Regions from separate parts of the Dendrosporobacter sp. 1207_IL3150 genome, predicted to be linked through region 1. Evidence: riboswitches for the same ligand, from Rfam matches in the RefSeq annotation. Region 1 holds a riboswitch; each other region holds the start of a gene.

Region 1 (4,960 bases):
GCAGAAACTACGACGACAGGAGCATAACCCTGCTCTTTTGCTCTATTTATTTTTTTAACAACCAGCTGTCTAACTTCGGGTGATGCTACCGAAGTACCACCAAACTTCTGTACTATTATACGCATTATCTACACCTCAAGTAATTTATGGTTGATCATATATTCGGCAATTTGGAGTGCATTTAATGCAGCACCTTTGCGAATTTGATCGCCAACCACCCATAGGTTAAGACCGTGCTGGACACTTTTATCTTCTCTAATGCGTCCAACAAAAACTTCATCTTTGTTTGAAGTGAAAAGCGGCATTGGATATAGCATTTCGGCAGGATTATCTTGAACGATTACCCCAGGGAATGCCGCAAGGGCTTTTCGAGCATCATCTGCTGACAATGCACTCTCTAGTTCTATATTTATAGATTCTGCGTGGCTGCGATATACTGGGACTCTAATTGTTGTTGCAGTAATGCCAATATTGTAGTCATTTAGTATTTTATGCGTTTCATTAACCATTTTCATTTCTTCTTTAGTATAACCATCGTCTACAAACACATCGATCTGCGGAAGTAGGTTAAAAGCTATTTGATAATGTTTTGGTAAGCTAGCACTTGGTAGAATATTAGCTTCAGCAGGGCGATTTTCAACTATAGCTTTAACTTGGTTATCGAGTTCCTCAATTGCCTCTTTACCGGCTCCCGATACAGCTTGGTAAGTAGAAACAACAATTCTTTTAATTTTTGCTACATCATGAAGTGGTTTTAATGCCATAGTCATAATAATAGTAGAACAATTTGGGTTAGCAATAATCCCTTTATGGTTTTGAATAGCACCAGGATTTACCTCTGGAACAATCAGCGGAACATTTGGATCCATTCTAAATGCACTGGAATTATCAATAACAACTGCACCGTGCTTCACTGCAGCTGGAGCGAAGGTTTTGCTAGCTGCTCCGCCAGCAAATAATGCAATATGCACATCTTTAAAAGAATCGTCTGTAGCTTCTTCTACTACATAATCTTTACCCATGAAGTTAATTACTTTACCTGCGGAACGCTTTGAAGCAAGTAACTTCAGTTCATTAAAAGGAAAGTGTCGCTCGGCAATCAGCTCTAAAAATTCCTGACCAACTGCACCAGTAGCTCCTAAAATTGCAACATTATATTTTTTCATGGTCATCGCTCCTTCAGTTAACAACTAATCTAGTATATGTTCTAGTCCAACAACCAACCCGTCTAAGGTTAAGACCTTTTTGCAAGCTAATACAACTCCAGGCATAAATGACTCTCGCGAGATAGAATCATGTCTTATAATTAACGACTGGCCAAGACCGCCAAAAATTACTTCCTGATGAGCTACATATCCTGGCAATCTAACACTGTGTAAACGTATTCCTTCAAATTCACCGCCGCGTGAACCTTTATACTTCTCAAATTCTGCAGGATGCCCTTGTTTTAAATAACCTCTAGTTTCAGCAATCAACTCTGCAGTACGTATTGCTGTTCCAGAAGGAGCATCAAGTTTTTGATCATGATGTAGTTCAATGATTTCTACATGAGGTAGGTACTTAGCAGCTTCGCACGATAATCTCATCATCAAAATTGCACCAATTGAGAAGTTAGGTGAAATTAAAGCATTAACTTTATGCTTTTTACACAGTTCATTAACTTCCTTAAAGTCGTCTTCAGACAAACCGGTTGTTCCAACTACTGGGCTGACACCGTTTTTTATTGCAGTTCGAATGTTTTTCATAACCGACTCCGGGTTAGTAAAGTCAACCATTACTTGAGGTTTAGTTTCATTAATTACAGTTTCAAGATCATTTCCGATAGTAACACCGTTTTTGCCAAATCCAATTAATTCTCCAACATCGGAAAAGTCTGATTTAACATCGACTGCCCCAACAATGCTAAGATGTTCATCCCTATGTACTGCTTTTAATACTTCAAGACCCATTTTACCGTAAGCACCGCAAACTATAACTCTTATCACTGGGTTCCACCTCCGAATTACTACAATACACCTTAGGCGTATTTAACATAAAAAACTATAAAAACAGCCGGTGAGAACTATCTCACCGGCTACCATATGTGGGCAGCGTAAAAAGGATAAGAAAACGCTAAGGTTTTCTATTTCCAGATGAGATAGCACTCCACCATATTTTATGGTGACAGTCTAACACCTATTCGATGTAAGACCAGTATCGAACAATTGGTAATCTTCGATACTTCGGCGGTCAACCCTTTTCTTTCAGATCATTGGTACCACGCTCCCTGAAAGTACTATTGTTGCCCGCACCTCTACTCTTGCTGTGCAGGATTCTATTTAATTTATGTACATTGTATAATATAGGTTCCACTAGTGTCAACTTTTTTTAAAAACTTTCCAAAATCACATTTTATTGAAAAAAAGTGATTTGTTTGTTTATTTCAACTTAGATAATATAAAAACCGGGATAATTCCCGGTTTGATTTTATACGATAAAAAGTATAAACTTTCTTACATTCATAAGGGGGGATTATCGACTTATTCCTACGCAAAGCTTGGCACAAGCCTTGTTTTCTTACTGATGACTTTCTACGTTATCTGCCCCATATCGTCTGAAGATTTTAGCAGCTTCATCAACTTTTTGCTCACTAGTACGTACAATAGCTAAAATTTTGTTTTGTTCCACTTGGCGAACATAACGTTGACTTGCTTCTGATGGAATTCCCCAATCTATTAAACCACCAGCTAAACCACCAGCTAGAGCTCCGCCAATTGCTGCACTTATAGGTCCAGCAGCGAGCAAAGGGCCTATGCCAGGAACCACCATAGCTCCTGCTCCAATTAATAATCCACCGATACCGCCAAGTGTTCCGCCAGTCAAAGCTCCATCTGTAATATCATCATCATAGCTGACTTTGTCAGTTGAATTTGATTGTCTGTTTGATTTAGATACGATATTTATTTCTTCGTTTGTAAAACCTTGGGTACGCAGTGTGCTAACCGCAGTTTCCGCATCTACTTGTGAATCAAATACCCCAATAACGGTTTTTTGCTTCTGAGTATTTGTGTTTTGCGAAGAGCTCTTACCTGCTTGACTGCTCGAATTTGAATTTTGCTGTGATTGTGAATTAGTATAACTGTTTACAACATCGGTTGAAGAATTATTTTGGGACTGGTTATTTAATTGGTTATTCATTTTACATAAATCCTCCTAACATTAAATGCTTTACTGCAGTTAATGTTAGTTTAACCTGATTTAAATCTAATATGTGTTTTCGTGCCGCTCACGAATATTGGAATACATTCTATCAAAAGCATTATTCAAATCAACAATAATTACTTCGTCGCCTATTCTTTTAATTGACTGCCACGGAATTGTCGATGCTTTACTTTCATTGAAAAACCTTAGAAAGTTCGACCGATTAGGCAGAATAAGTGAATGGATCTGTCCTGACTTAATCTCGAAAGAAAGTTCACATTCTTCAATTACTCCGAGCCTTCCTCCATCACCAATATTAATTACTTCTTTTCCCGCGAGTTCACTCAAACGCATTATATCACCTACTTTATAAATTTATAAAAAAGTGGTTGAATCATAGCTAAACATATAGCCGTGAATGCTAAAGGATCAATAGATATTGTGTGTAACGATACTCGCTCAGGAATATCTAATTTTAAGAATGATGTTAACATGACAAGAGACAAGTACACACCACCCGAAACTGCAACTATTTCCTGAATAGCTAAAGAAAGCGGTGAAGATTTACTTTCGCCGTCGATAATCTGCCGATATCGGTAAATGCGAAATATTATTGAACAAACGATTCCTAAAAATAGTAAGAGTAATGTTATCCAACTATTCATAACATCCCCCACAAATCTTTTGTAAATCTTATTCTGAACTTAATAAAATTATGTCCTCAAAAAAAGATAAGGCAGTTGATAAACTGCCTTATCTAAACTATTTTTCGCCTGTACTTCCAAAACCGCCTGAGCGAGTTTCAGCAAGTCTAAAATTATCATTATCAATCAGAAGATATTTACAAAATATTCCTTGAGCAACTCTTGTACCTTTAGTAACAAGGACATCCTCTGAGGAATGACTATATACGGCTATCATAATATGACCTTCGTTCTCAGGGTTATTATAATAATCAGCATCAATGATTCCCTGACTATTGATTAAAGTAACTTTATTTTTTACGGCGAAACTGGATCGAATATGTAATCCGAGATATTCATCGTTGCCCATATATGCTTTTAATCCTGTGGGAATAATAGTTACTTGGTGTGGCATAATTACAACGTCCTCAGAGGCCGCAATATCATAACCAGCGCTTAAAGATGTTTTGCGCTCCGGAAGAGTAATGCCGTTGCTTATATAACAATTAACAATTTCAAAGCCTCGGATTTTCATTGATTTCTCCTATTATATCAAAATTTTGGTACTGCACTTATTTTACCTAATGGTCCTAAAGTTGTAAGGCTTATAGAGTGTGGGTTTAAATACGTGTGAATTATCGTATTTATGTCTCTGATAGAAGTATTATCAATTTTAGAAACAACTTCATCAAGAGTAACATATTTTCCTAAGCTGATCTCCATTTTACCCATTCTCGACATTCGGCTGCTCGAACTTTCAAGTCCAAGAACAAGGTTTCCTTTTAATTGTTCCTTTACTCTTGAAAGCTCATCCGGTTTTATACCATTTCTTTTTAAGTCAGATAGGGATTCTACAATAAGTGCTATAACTTGCTCAGTATTTGAAGGACGTGTCCCTGCATAAATAGTAAATAAACCGCCATCACTGTAATTTGTTAAGTAGGAGTATACAGAATATGCGAGACCTCTCTCCTCCCGTATAGACTGAAACAATCTAGAGCTTATTCCCCCACCCAATAAATTATTTAAGATATGAAAAGGATAAATTTCAGGAGATTCCTGAGCTACTGCTGCAACTCCCATGCATATATGTACTT
Region 2 (4,960 bases), on a different contig from region 1:
AACAGCAGTCTTTTTAATGAGGGCATGACTTCTACCCGGAAAATAGCCTGATTTGCATATTCATAACGCAGCCATCTTGCAGCTCTTGTGCGCAAATAAATACGCACTAATATATATATTGTTATAAATAGAAAGGTTATAAGAGAATGTTCTTTTGGTGTGAGTTTAGGTAAAAATAATGCCAGCATAGCTATAATTAAAATTGGATCAAATACGTTTAATAACTTGCAGCTTTTGCGTTCGCGGCGAATAGGCCACAATACGGAAGTACCATGGGTATTGAAGTAATCGATAATAATATGCGATAAGCCGCCAGCAAAAGCCCAGAATAATAACTCGACAATATTAGCTTGTGGATAAAATAAGTGAATTCCTCCAGTGAGTAATATTGACAATAAGACGACACCAGGCAGTGAGTGTGAAAACGCCCGGTGTTGTCTAATATAAGCGAAACTACCACGCAATTGGGCAATAATATCAAAGTCAGGAGCCTGGGCGCCTAAGACAGCAGCGATATAGATAGGATTATCTATTGCAGGTTGGTGGCCAGACAGCCCAGCCACGGCAATCCCTATTAAAGCATGTGATAAGGTATCCATTTTCCACCTCCGTTTCCAAAGCCCTAAAAAAAGTTTACATAAGATTATAACATGGGGGAGGGGGAGTTGGTCTATGGTAAGTTCAGGTATAAAATTTTGTAAAAAACAAGCCGTACTAGACTCTGCAATAGTCTAGTACGGCCTTGTTTTATCATTAGTGATTAATCTGATTAGATGGTGCTGTATTTAATTTAGTCTTTAGGAAGAGCACGTAGTAAAGGTATATTGCTGCAAGTACCGGTATACCGGTATAAATAACTATTCGCTGTGCTTCGTCAAAGTAAAGACTAACGATAACACCTAAATTTAAAACTATTGCTAATAATGGTACAAAAGGATAAAGCGGAGTTTTAAAACTTAAATCTTGTATTTTTCCACCAAGGCGTCTAAATTCTTTTCTAAAGTTAATTTGGCACCAAGCTATTATAATCCATATAAGGCACCCAGTTAGGCCTGTACTAGACATAAGCCAGAGGTAAACTGTGCTGGCCGCAAAACTTTGTGTTAGTAGAGAAAGACACGCTAGAACAAGCGTAATAATAACACCATTAAAAGGTACACCATTTGAATTAAGTTTACTCAGCCAAGACGGTGCTAAGCCTTCTTTTGACATAGACCATAACAGACGAGAACAAGCATACAAAGCAGAATTACCAGCCGATAGAGCTGATGTCAATACTACGAAACTCATTATGTCTTTTGCAATAGGTATTCCGATGCGCCCGAAAACCTGTGCGAATGGACTTTCTAATACACCAGCTTCCTGCCAGGGAATAGTACCAGCAAGAATGGATATAGCTAAGACATAAAATATAATGATTCTTGCTGTAATCCCTCTGATGACCCTTGGTACGTTTTTACCGGGGTTTTCGCATTCTCCAGCGGCAATACCTACAAGTTCGGCTCCTTGAAATGAATATACCACTGCAATCATTGTTAAAAATACAGCACTAAAGCCGTTAGGAAAAATATCTCCACCAATATTAAAGTTCGAAAATCCAATCGAACCTTCATGCCCAGTAAATCCAAACATCAATCCCGCACCAGCAATAATGAAACCAACTATTGCGGCTACTTTTATACCAGCGAACCAGAATTCAGCCTCGCCATAAGTTTTTACCGAAACTAGGTTTAATAAAGCTAATGCAACAGCAAAGATGGCACACCATATCCATATTTCAACCTGCGGAAACCAGCTATGCATTATTATTCCGGCAGCAGTAAAATCTGCAGCTATGCAAATAGCCCAATTTATCCAATAAAGCCACCCTGTTGTAAATCCTGCACCAGGTGAGATAAAACGGGATGCATAGCTCTGAAATGAGCCAGAAACAGGCATAGCAACTGTTAGTTCAGCAAGGCATAGTAAGACCATGTACATAATTATGCCGCCGACTAAGTATGCAAGGATTGCACCAAGAGGACCTGCTTGGTTAATTGTTTGACCAGACCCTAAAAAAAGCCCTGTGCCGATTGTTCCGCCTACCGAAATCATCATGAGATGGCGTGATTTCATATCACGCTTAAGGCCTTTTTTTTCGGGGCAAAGTGTAGTTGTGTCAATAGAGCTCAAAAACTAATCTCCTCCAAATAATCTAAAATTAGAAAAACAAAAAGCCGTGAGCTATCTCACGGCTGATGATTGTAATAATACAAAATCTGCCCCTGTGAGATAGCACTTCATCTGAAACTGGCATTTTCAGACGACAGTTTAGCACTTATTTAGTACTAAACCAGCAAAGTTTATTGCGTAACTTTACTTCGGCAAATATCCCTTTCTGTACAAATCACAGCTTGCGGCTCATTGTACATACTAATAATATTTGCACCTCTATGCATCACGATTATTCCAAACCTTATTTTATAATAGACATTGTTTAGTGTCAATGGATAATTCCAATAATGTTTATTGCATAAAGACAATCAATTGACTAAAAAACCTAAACAAGCTAAGATTAAAATAACACTAAATGTAACGGTGGTGAAAAAATGCCTAAAGAGGAGTTTCAAAGTCTCGATCCTAAATTCGCACAATCACTAGTTGATATAGTTGCTAGTGAATTAAAGAAAAATGTGAATATAACTAACGATAAAGGTGTAATTATAGCTTCATTTAGTAAAGAAAGAATAGGACAGGTTCACGAAGCTGCAGCTCAGAGACTTACTTCGGGAAATATTCAAGAGTTTTCAGTAAGTGCTGAAGATGAAGTGCGACTACGTGGAGTTCGGCGTGGAGTAAATGTGCCAATAATTTTTGCGGATCGTTGCGTTGGTGTTATAGGTGTAACAGGTGATCCAGAAACCGCGGCGCCTTATGCTAGATTAGCGGCACGTTTTGTTGAAGCGGCTCTTCAATCAAATGCAAATCGTGAAAAGCTAATGATAGCTCTAAAAGAAAAGCGTGAACTTCAGACAATCTATGTAAATAAAATTATTAGTATTCAAGAAGAGGAACGGAAAAAGATTTCTCGTGAACTTCATGATGAGACAAGCCAATCTCTTACTTCAATAATTGTAGGTCTTAGGGTTCTTGCTGAGCGGGCTCATAATGAGGCAGATCATGAGCAAATAATGCAGATGAGAGATCTAGTCGCTCGTACGCTCGAAGCAGTACATCACTTAGCAGTAGAGCTGAGACCCCTATTATTAGACGACTTGGGCTTAGTGGTAGCTTCACAAAAATATGTAGAGAAGTACTCACAGCAATACAATATCCCGGTTGATATTGATTTTGTAAACTTATCAAGAGAGTTGCGGTTCACCCCAGAGGTTGAAATCACAATGTACCGAATACTGCAAGAAGCATTAACTAACATTGCTAAACATGCTAATGCTAGTAATGTTCAGGTTGTATTACGTCGGCACAGGCAAAAACTTACTCTTATAGTTGTAGACAATGGTATAGGTTTTGATTCTGATTTATCGTCAAAGTATGGTAATGATAGTAGGTTAGGTATATTTGGAATGAAGGAGAGAGTCGAACTTTTTGATGGCTATTTTGCAATTTGCTCTAAAGCTAAAGAAGGCACAAGTGTAGTAGCTGAGATACCATTAATAGCTAAAAAGAGTAAGAAGCGCAGCCTAAGTAATTCTAAACACGTTTCATTATTTAACAATTAATATGCTTGTCTACATAATAAATAAAAAATTACTCCCCGCCTTGAAGGCGGGGAGTAATTTTTTATTTGCGTTTACCAGCTTGATATGCTTTATCAAGAAGCTGAACTGTGTGAACAACATCTTGGTTCATGTTGTTTTGCAGAATACCATCTTGGATATGCATACGGCAAGTACCGCAGCTTGTTGCAACAATATCAGCTTTAGTGTTGGCGATATTAGCAACTTTTTTGTCGTTGATTTGGCGAGATAATTCATAGTTTGCTAAGCTGAAAGAACCGCCTGATCCGCAGCAGCGATCACAGTCTTTCATTTCAACAAAATTCAAGCCAGGAATAGCTTTTAAAACTTCACGTGGTTGCTTAGTGATTTTTAGGCCGCGAACCATATGGCAAGGATCATGCATAGTAACAGTTGCGTTTACATTGCCAAGGGTGTCTTTGCGGAATTTAACAACATCTACTAAGAACTCACTGATTTCATAAGTCTTTTTAGCGATCTTTTCAGCGCGTGCTTTCCACTCTTTGTCATCTTGAAGAAGATGTGGATATTCCTTAAGGGCTTCAGTACAGGAACCACAAGCGCCAATAACATAATCTACATCGTATTTTTCAAAAGTAGCAATGGTTGCTTTTGCCATTTCTTTTGCAAGATCAACATCACCAGATACGTAAACAGGAGTTCCGCAGCAGTGCTGACCGCTAGGAATTACGACTTCCATATCGTTTTCTTTTAGTACATTGATAACTGAAGAACCAACATCAGTGTACATATAGTTGATAGTACAGCCAGTGAAGAAACCGACTTTCGCCTTAGGATTATCTACTTTTATAACCTCAGGATATTGGCTGCGTAGAGGAGAGGAGGAGATAGGAGCAGTAGCGCGTTTCGGATCCATACCAGGCATTGGGAATCTTGAAACAGCAGCCATTTTTCCAGGGATCTTTTTGAAAGTAAGTCCGCCGAAAGTACCGCCCATACGTAGAGCAAGATCGAATAATTGTCTGTTTCTCAAAAGTCTGAAAACGTTCTTTTTGATTGGGTGTAAGCCACGGGATTTAACTGCAGCTTGACGACCACGAAGGATTAATTCGTCAGCTTTAACACCGCAAGGGCATTTTGCAGTACAGGATTTACAGTTTAGGCAGTTAGCCATAGCGGTATCAAAACCAGCAGTGATAGGAAGAGTACCGTTCAGAACAGCTTCCATAAGTGATATCTTACCACGAGCTACAGAAGATTCT
Region 3 (4,960 bases), on a different contig from region 1:
AGAGAGCCAGCAATTTGCTGAAGCTCCTCTATTGGCCTTACCCCCTCTATCTTGAGAACATACTTCTCACGTTTGACTATAATAGCCTTCCTATCAGGATCGTTCAAAACAACAATATCTGATACCGATTTTTCTATCGTCGCTTGTTCTTTAGTTTTTTTCATATCCTGATCCAATTCGCGGGTTGTCTGAGTAATAATAATTTCGTCTTTTGTGCCCTGGTTGTATAACTGGCGAATAATCCCGTTATTTTTATCTATTGTTACTGAGTACGCTTCTTGATTTGGGATTACCATCATAATAATTGACTTGTTTTCAGCATCTTCGGACTTTGTTTCTAGCGGTAAATCACTTGCTATTCTGGCCATTAGAATATTTTCATTTTCTGTTTCACTTGAGTCTTGTTGCTTTCGCATAGCTACATAATTAGTCCTATCTTCAACTATCGGCTCTGAAATCACAGCTTTTTCAATTAATTGAGGAGTCTTACTAACTTTATTTTCCACGACCTCAGACTGAGACTTACTTGACGACGAATCAATAGTTTTTGCATATTCTTGCGAAGGCTGATCGGATACTTTTGACTCGTCTGCAATGGATATTTGCGGTGATATATCGTCAGCAGGCTGAGGTGGTAAAACGTGAACGAATGCAACTACAAATCCGGCGGCAACTGCCGCAGCAAAGCTGCCATAGAGCCAATGTTTTTTTCTTTTTGGCTTACGACCTCCTAATTCAAATGCTAGCTTGTCCGCCATTTCTCCGATAAGTTTAGTTGGTACGTCTTCGTCGGTATATGACTTCTTAACAACTGCCGCCACATCAATCAGTTCTTTTACATCAGCTGATTTGATGTTAGGATGTTTCCCTTGATTTAAGTCATCTAGACAATTTGACAGTTCTTCAATTTTCATGTTTTCTTTATTCATACTCAGTCCACCTCCTCATTTAACTATTCCGATATTCAAGCACATATTTCGCAAATTCTTTAATGCGCGCTGCTGAAGCATTTTGATAGCGGATTCAGTTTTATTCATCTTTATAGCTGCATCACGGATTGACAATCCTGAAATGACTCTTAATTGTATCGTTTGGCGCTGCTCGTCAGGCAGACTATCAACCAAATTAAATATTTGCTTTTCACCTTCAAGCCGAATTGTATATTCTTCCGGTTTTTCTGCCTTGTCCATTATTGCTTCGCTATACTCTGTTATATCCAATAACTGGGGCGAGCGGCCAGTTTTACGCCAAAAATCATTTACTAAATTCACAGCTATTTTAACTAAATAATGTTTAAAAGGTATGTTCAATATTTCGTAACGTGGTAAAGATCTGAATGCCTTCATAAATGTATCTTGGGTTATTTCCTTAGCGTCATCTTCATTGCCAAGTTTAGAGTATACAAGCCTGTAGATAGGCTGCCAATAGTACGATATTAAGGTATTTAAGGCCTCGCGATCTCCCGTTTGTGCTTTTGTTATAAGTAAATTCTCATCCTTCACTTAAGAAATCACTACCTCCCTTCTAGACTGCCTTATCATACTAAAATTCAGGTGTAATAAAAAGTTCACCTGCTCAAGTCTCACTTTATAAATAACGTTTAAATTCTTAAAAAGTAACGCTTCATCCTAATAATATATTACCTTAGCATGTTCTCAATGTACATTTAGTATTATGCTTTACGCATCGTAACATATAAAAAAAGCACTATTCATCTATCCGCTAGATAAATAGTGCTTTCGCTTTTTTAGGTCTAGTTTTGTGATTTAGTTGCTGCTGCTTTACTTAAGCCGCAAGCAGGAACATCAAGAGTTGCAAAATAGTCTGCTATTGTTTCAGCCCTGCGAATTAAATCCACTTTTCCGTTAGGTTTTAGCAGCAACTCAGCTGAGCGAAGTTTGCCGTTATAGTTAAAGCCCATTGCGAAACCATGTGCACCTGTGTCATGAATAACAACAGTATCACCAATGTCCATAACCGGAAGCTCACGATCAATAGCAAATTTATCGTTATTTTCGCACAAAGAGCCAGTGACATCATAGACATGGTCTAATGGAAGATCTTCTTTGCCAACTACAGTAATATGGTGATATGAACCATATAATGCAGGACGCATTAGGTTAGTCATACAAGCATCAAGTCCAACATAGTTTTTGTGAATTTGTTTTTTGTGAAGAACAGTTGCAACAAGATAACCATAAGGCCCGGTAATCATCCGTCCGCACTCCATCGCTATTCGTAATGGATGCAGACCGTTAGCGGTGATTTTTTCTTCATAGGCTTTCTTAATGCCTTGTCCGACATATTGTAGATCAACTGCTTGCTGCTCTGGCTTGTAAGGAATACCGATACCGCCGCCAAAATTAACAAATTCGATGGCGACGCCAACTTTTTGCTTAATTTCTACGATAAGATCAAACATCATATTTGCAGTTCCGATAAAACAGTCAGGGTTTAGTTCATTTGATATTACCATTGTATGAATACCAAAGTGTTTAACACCCTTCTCTTTCATAATACGGTATGCTTCAAAGATTTGCTCTTTAGTCAAACCATATTTCGCTTCTTCTGGATAGCCAATAATGGTATTACCATTTTTCATTAACGGACCAGGGTTGTAGCGGAAAGATATTGTTTCTGGAATACCTGTATGCTTTTCTAGATAATCGATATGACTTATATCGTCAAGATTGATAATAGCTCCCATTTTACGCGCGGCTTGGAACTCATCTGCTGGGGTATTATTAGAAGAAAACATTATGTTTTCACCAGTTATGCCAGCCATTTCAGCAAGCATAAGCTCAGGTAAGGAACTGCAGTCTGCGCCTATTCCTTCTTCTCGCAGAATTTTTAAAATTGTTGGATTTGGAGTAGCTTTGACGGCAAAGTACTCTTTAAACTGAGGCGCCCATGAAAAAGCTGCAATCAGTTGGCGGGCATTTTTACGTATTGCTTCTTCATCATAAATATGAAAAGGGGTAGGATACTGTTGGATAATTTCTTCTAATTGTGATTTTGTAAAAGGTAACTTTTTAGCCATTTGATTGCCTCCGGTAAATAAGATTTTTTATTTTACGAATATTAAAGCGGTTTGCGAACCGTCTCGCAAACCGCTAATAAAGAACATAATTATTCTAGCAGTGCAAGACAGCGCTCCATACACTTTCGCGTATGACAGTTCTGGATTTGTTCAACACAGAACCAGCATGGTTTTCAGCCAAAAAACCATTACTTCGGCGGCTAATCCTTCCTGTACCCATCATTGCTGGCAGCTCTAGGTACATACTCTTATTATGCCGCACCTCTATCTTAAGACCATATAATATTGGATTAAATTTTAAATCATTTGGCGTAGAATGTCAATGCCATAAATGCCAGTAATTTATAATCATTCTCAACTTGATGAAATAGTACTTTAGTTCATCCAATTATTAAAAGCTCCGCCCATATCTCAAATGCTCTCTTATTCGTTAAAAACGTATTCTTATACCATTATATTCTTAGCTTTAAAATCTTCCTCAGTATCACAAAAAGTTAATTTTCCATAACATCGTCGATTATCAATATACTGTGGTATACCCGCCTTACGCAAGTTATGACTAAATATTACATAATCATACCGACCGCTATTATCGATATAACTAGCATAATTAAGAACTTCTTTGCGCACCAAATAAGTACAGTGGATTACTTCAACCTCAATCAAGCCTTTTATTTTTTGCTGTAATATTTCAAAATATAAATTAGATGGTTTAAAGTAACCATTGCTGTCTGTAACAAAATGATAATTAGAATAATTGCTCAAGGGGTTATCACCGTTTCGAAGATAAGGTCCAATAACTGGCATTCCAGTTTTTAGAAGCACTTCAAGTGTATCTTCAGCTATAAAATTATCACAGTCTACAACAAAGTAATGAGTTCCCCTGGCTCTCGCCCATTCGATTGATTCCTGGCGTATCTTTATTAATACATTCAATTTTAACGCATTCCAGTCATGAGGATTATATTGCTGTACAGGTTCTGCCACATCGCTGGGGTCATAGTAAATTTCTGAATATCTATCCTTTACTTTTTCAATCCACTCTTCTAATACATTAGCTGAATTATCGCGGTTATTGTTTGTCCTTATATACAGCTTAATCTTAGAAGCAGGATATGTCTGATTTTCTATTTGCTTTAGATAAAAAGGTAAAACGTGTCCCTTATCTTTTGCCAGAATAGCAATTGTAACAAAATCATTTGATTCCATTTATAAAAAACACTCCTTATTTAAAGTTTAAGCTTTGACTTCATTCTTTAGAGCGGACAATATCAGCATCTACCATCATTTCTATTAATTCCTTAAGGGTTGTTCTCGCTTCCCAGCCAAGGATCTGTTTAACTTTTGCCGGGTTGCCAAGCAAGATATCAACCTCGGACGGACGATAGAATGCCGGATCAATAACAACGTAATCTTCATAATTAAGGCCTACATATTCGAATGCAATTTTACACATATCCCTGACGGTTGTTGTTCTTCCAGTCGCAACAACATAATCATCTGGTATATTCTGCTGAAGCATCAGCCACATGGCCTCAACATAATCTCCTGCAAACCCCCAATCACGTTTTGCATCAATATTACCTAGTCGCAATTCCTTCTGTTTTCCCAGCTTAATTTTAGCTACAGCGTCAGTTACTTTTCTTGTGACAAACTCAATACCTCGAATCGGTGACTCGTGATTAAAAAGAATTCCGCTGCAGGCAAACATATCAAAGCTTTCACGGTAGTTTACTGTCATCCAATGCCCAAATAACTTTGATACACCATAAGGACTTCGTGGATAAAAGGGTGTCGTCTCGGATTGAATTGGTTCTCTAACCCAACCAAACATTTCACTGCTTGATGCTTGGTAAAACTTTATAGCCTGGTCAGTTTGGCGAATTGCTTCTAATACATTTAGAACTCCAACTCCTGTTG

The links. A riboswitch is a leader RNA that binds a small molecule or an ion and turns the genes downstream of it on or off. The one in region 1 is predicted to bind lysine.
Region 2: another riboswitch for lysine. It lies ahead of V6C17_RS09335 (amino acid permease); the one in region 1 lies ahead of dapB (4-hydroxy-tetrahydrodipicolinate reductase).
Region 3: another riboswitch for lysine. It lies ahead of lysA (diaminopimelate decarboxylase); the one in region 1 lies ahead of dapB (4-hydroxy-tetrahydrodipicolinate reductase).

What each region holds. Positions count from the first base shown of each region.
Region 1 covers NZ_JBAIYU010000011.1:19,781-24,740, forward strand. Annotated here, with positions in the region: gene dapG (aspartate kinase) at 1-125, opposite strand, end outside; gene V6C17_RS07740 (aspartate-semialdehyde dehydrogenase) at 129-1,166, opposite strand; gene dapB (4-hydroxy-tetrahydrodipicolinate reductase) at 1,191-1,985, opposite strand; lysine riboswitch at 2,131-2,304, opposite strand; gene V6C17_RS07750 (general stress protein) at 2,557-3,177, opposite strand; gene V6C17_RS07755 (YlmC/YmxH family sporulation protein) at 3,244-3,534, opposite strand; gene V6C17_RS07760 (hypothetical protein) at 3,543-3,845, opposite strand; gene dut (dUTP diphosphatase) at 3,943-4,398, opposite strand; gene V6C17_RS07770 (M16 family metallopeptidase) at 4,416-4,960, opposite strand, start outside.
Region 2 covers NZ_JBAIYU010000017.1:61,488-66,447, forward strand. Annotated here, with positions in the region: gene V6C17_RS09330 (metal-dependent hydrolase) at 1-599, opposite strand, end outside; gene V6C17_RS09335 (amino acid permease) at 754-2,172, opposite strand; lysine riboswitch at 2,265-2,441, opposite strand; gene V6C17_RS09340 (sensor histidine kinase) at 2,589-3,719, shown strand; gene V6C17_RS09345 ((Fe-S)-binding protein) at 3,781-4,960, opposite strand, start outside.
Region 3 covers NZ_JBAIYU010000010.1:161,463-166,422, forward strand. Annotated here, with positions in the region: gene V6C17_RS04240 (hypothetical protein) at 1-929, opposite strand, end outside; gene V6C17_RS04245 (RNA polymerase sigma factor) at 945-1,502, opposite strand; gene lysA (diaminopimelate decarboxylase) at 1,754-3,040, opposite strand; lysine riboswitch at 3,141-3,315, opposite strand; gene V6C17_RS04255 (hypothetical protein) at 3,485-4,249, opposite strand; gene gmd (GDP-mannose 4,6-dehydratase) at 4,290-4,960, opposite strand, start outside.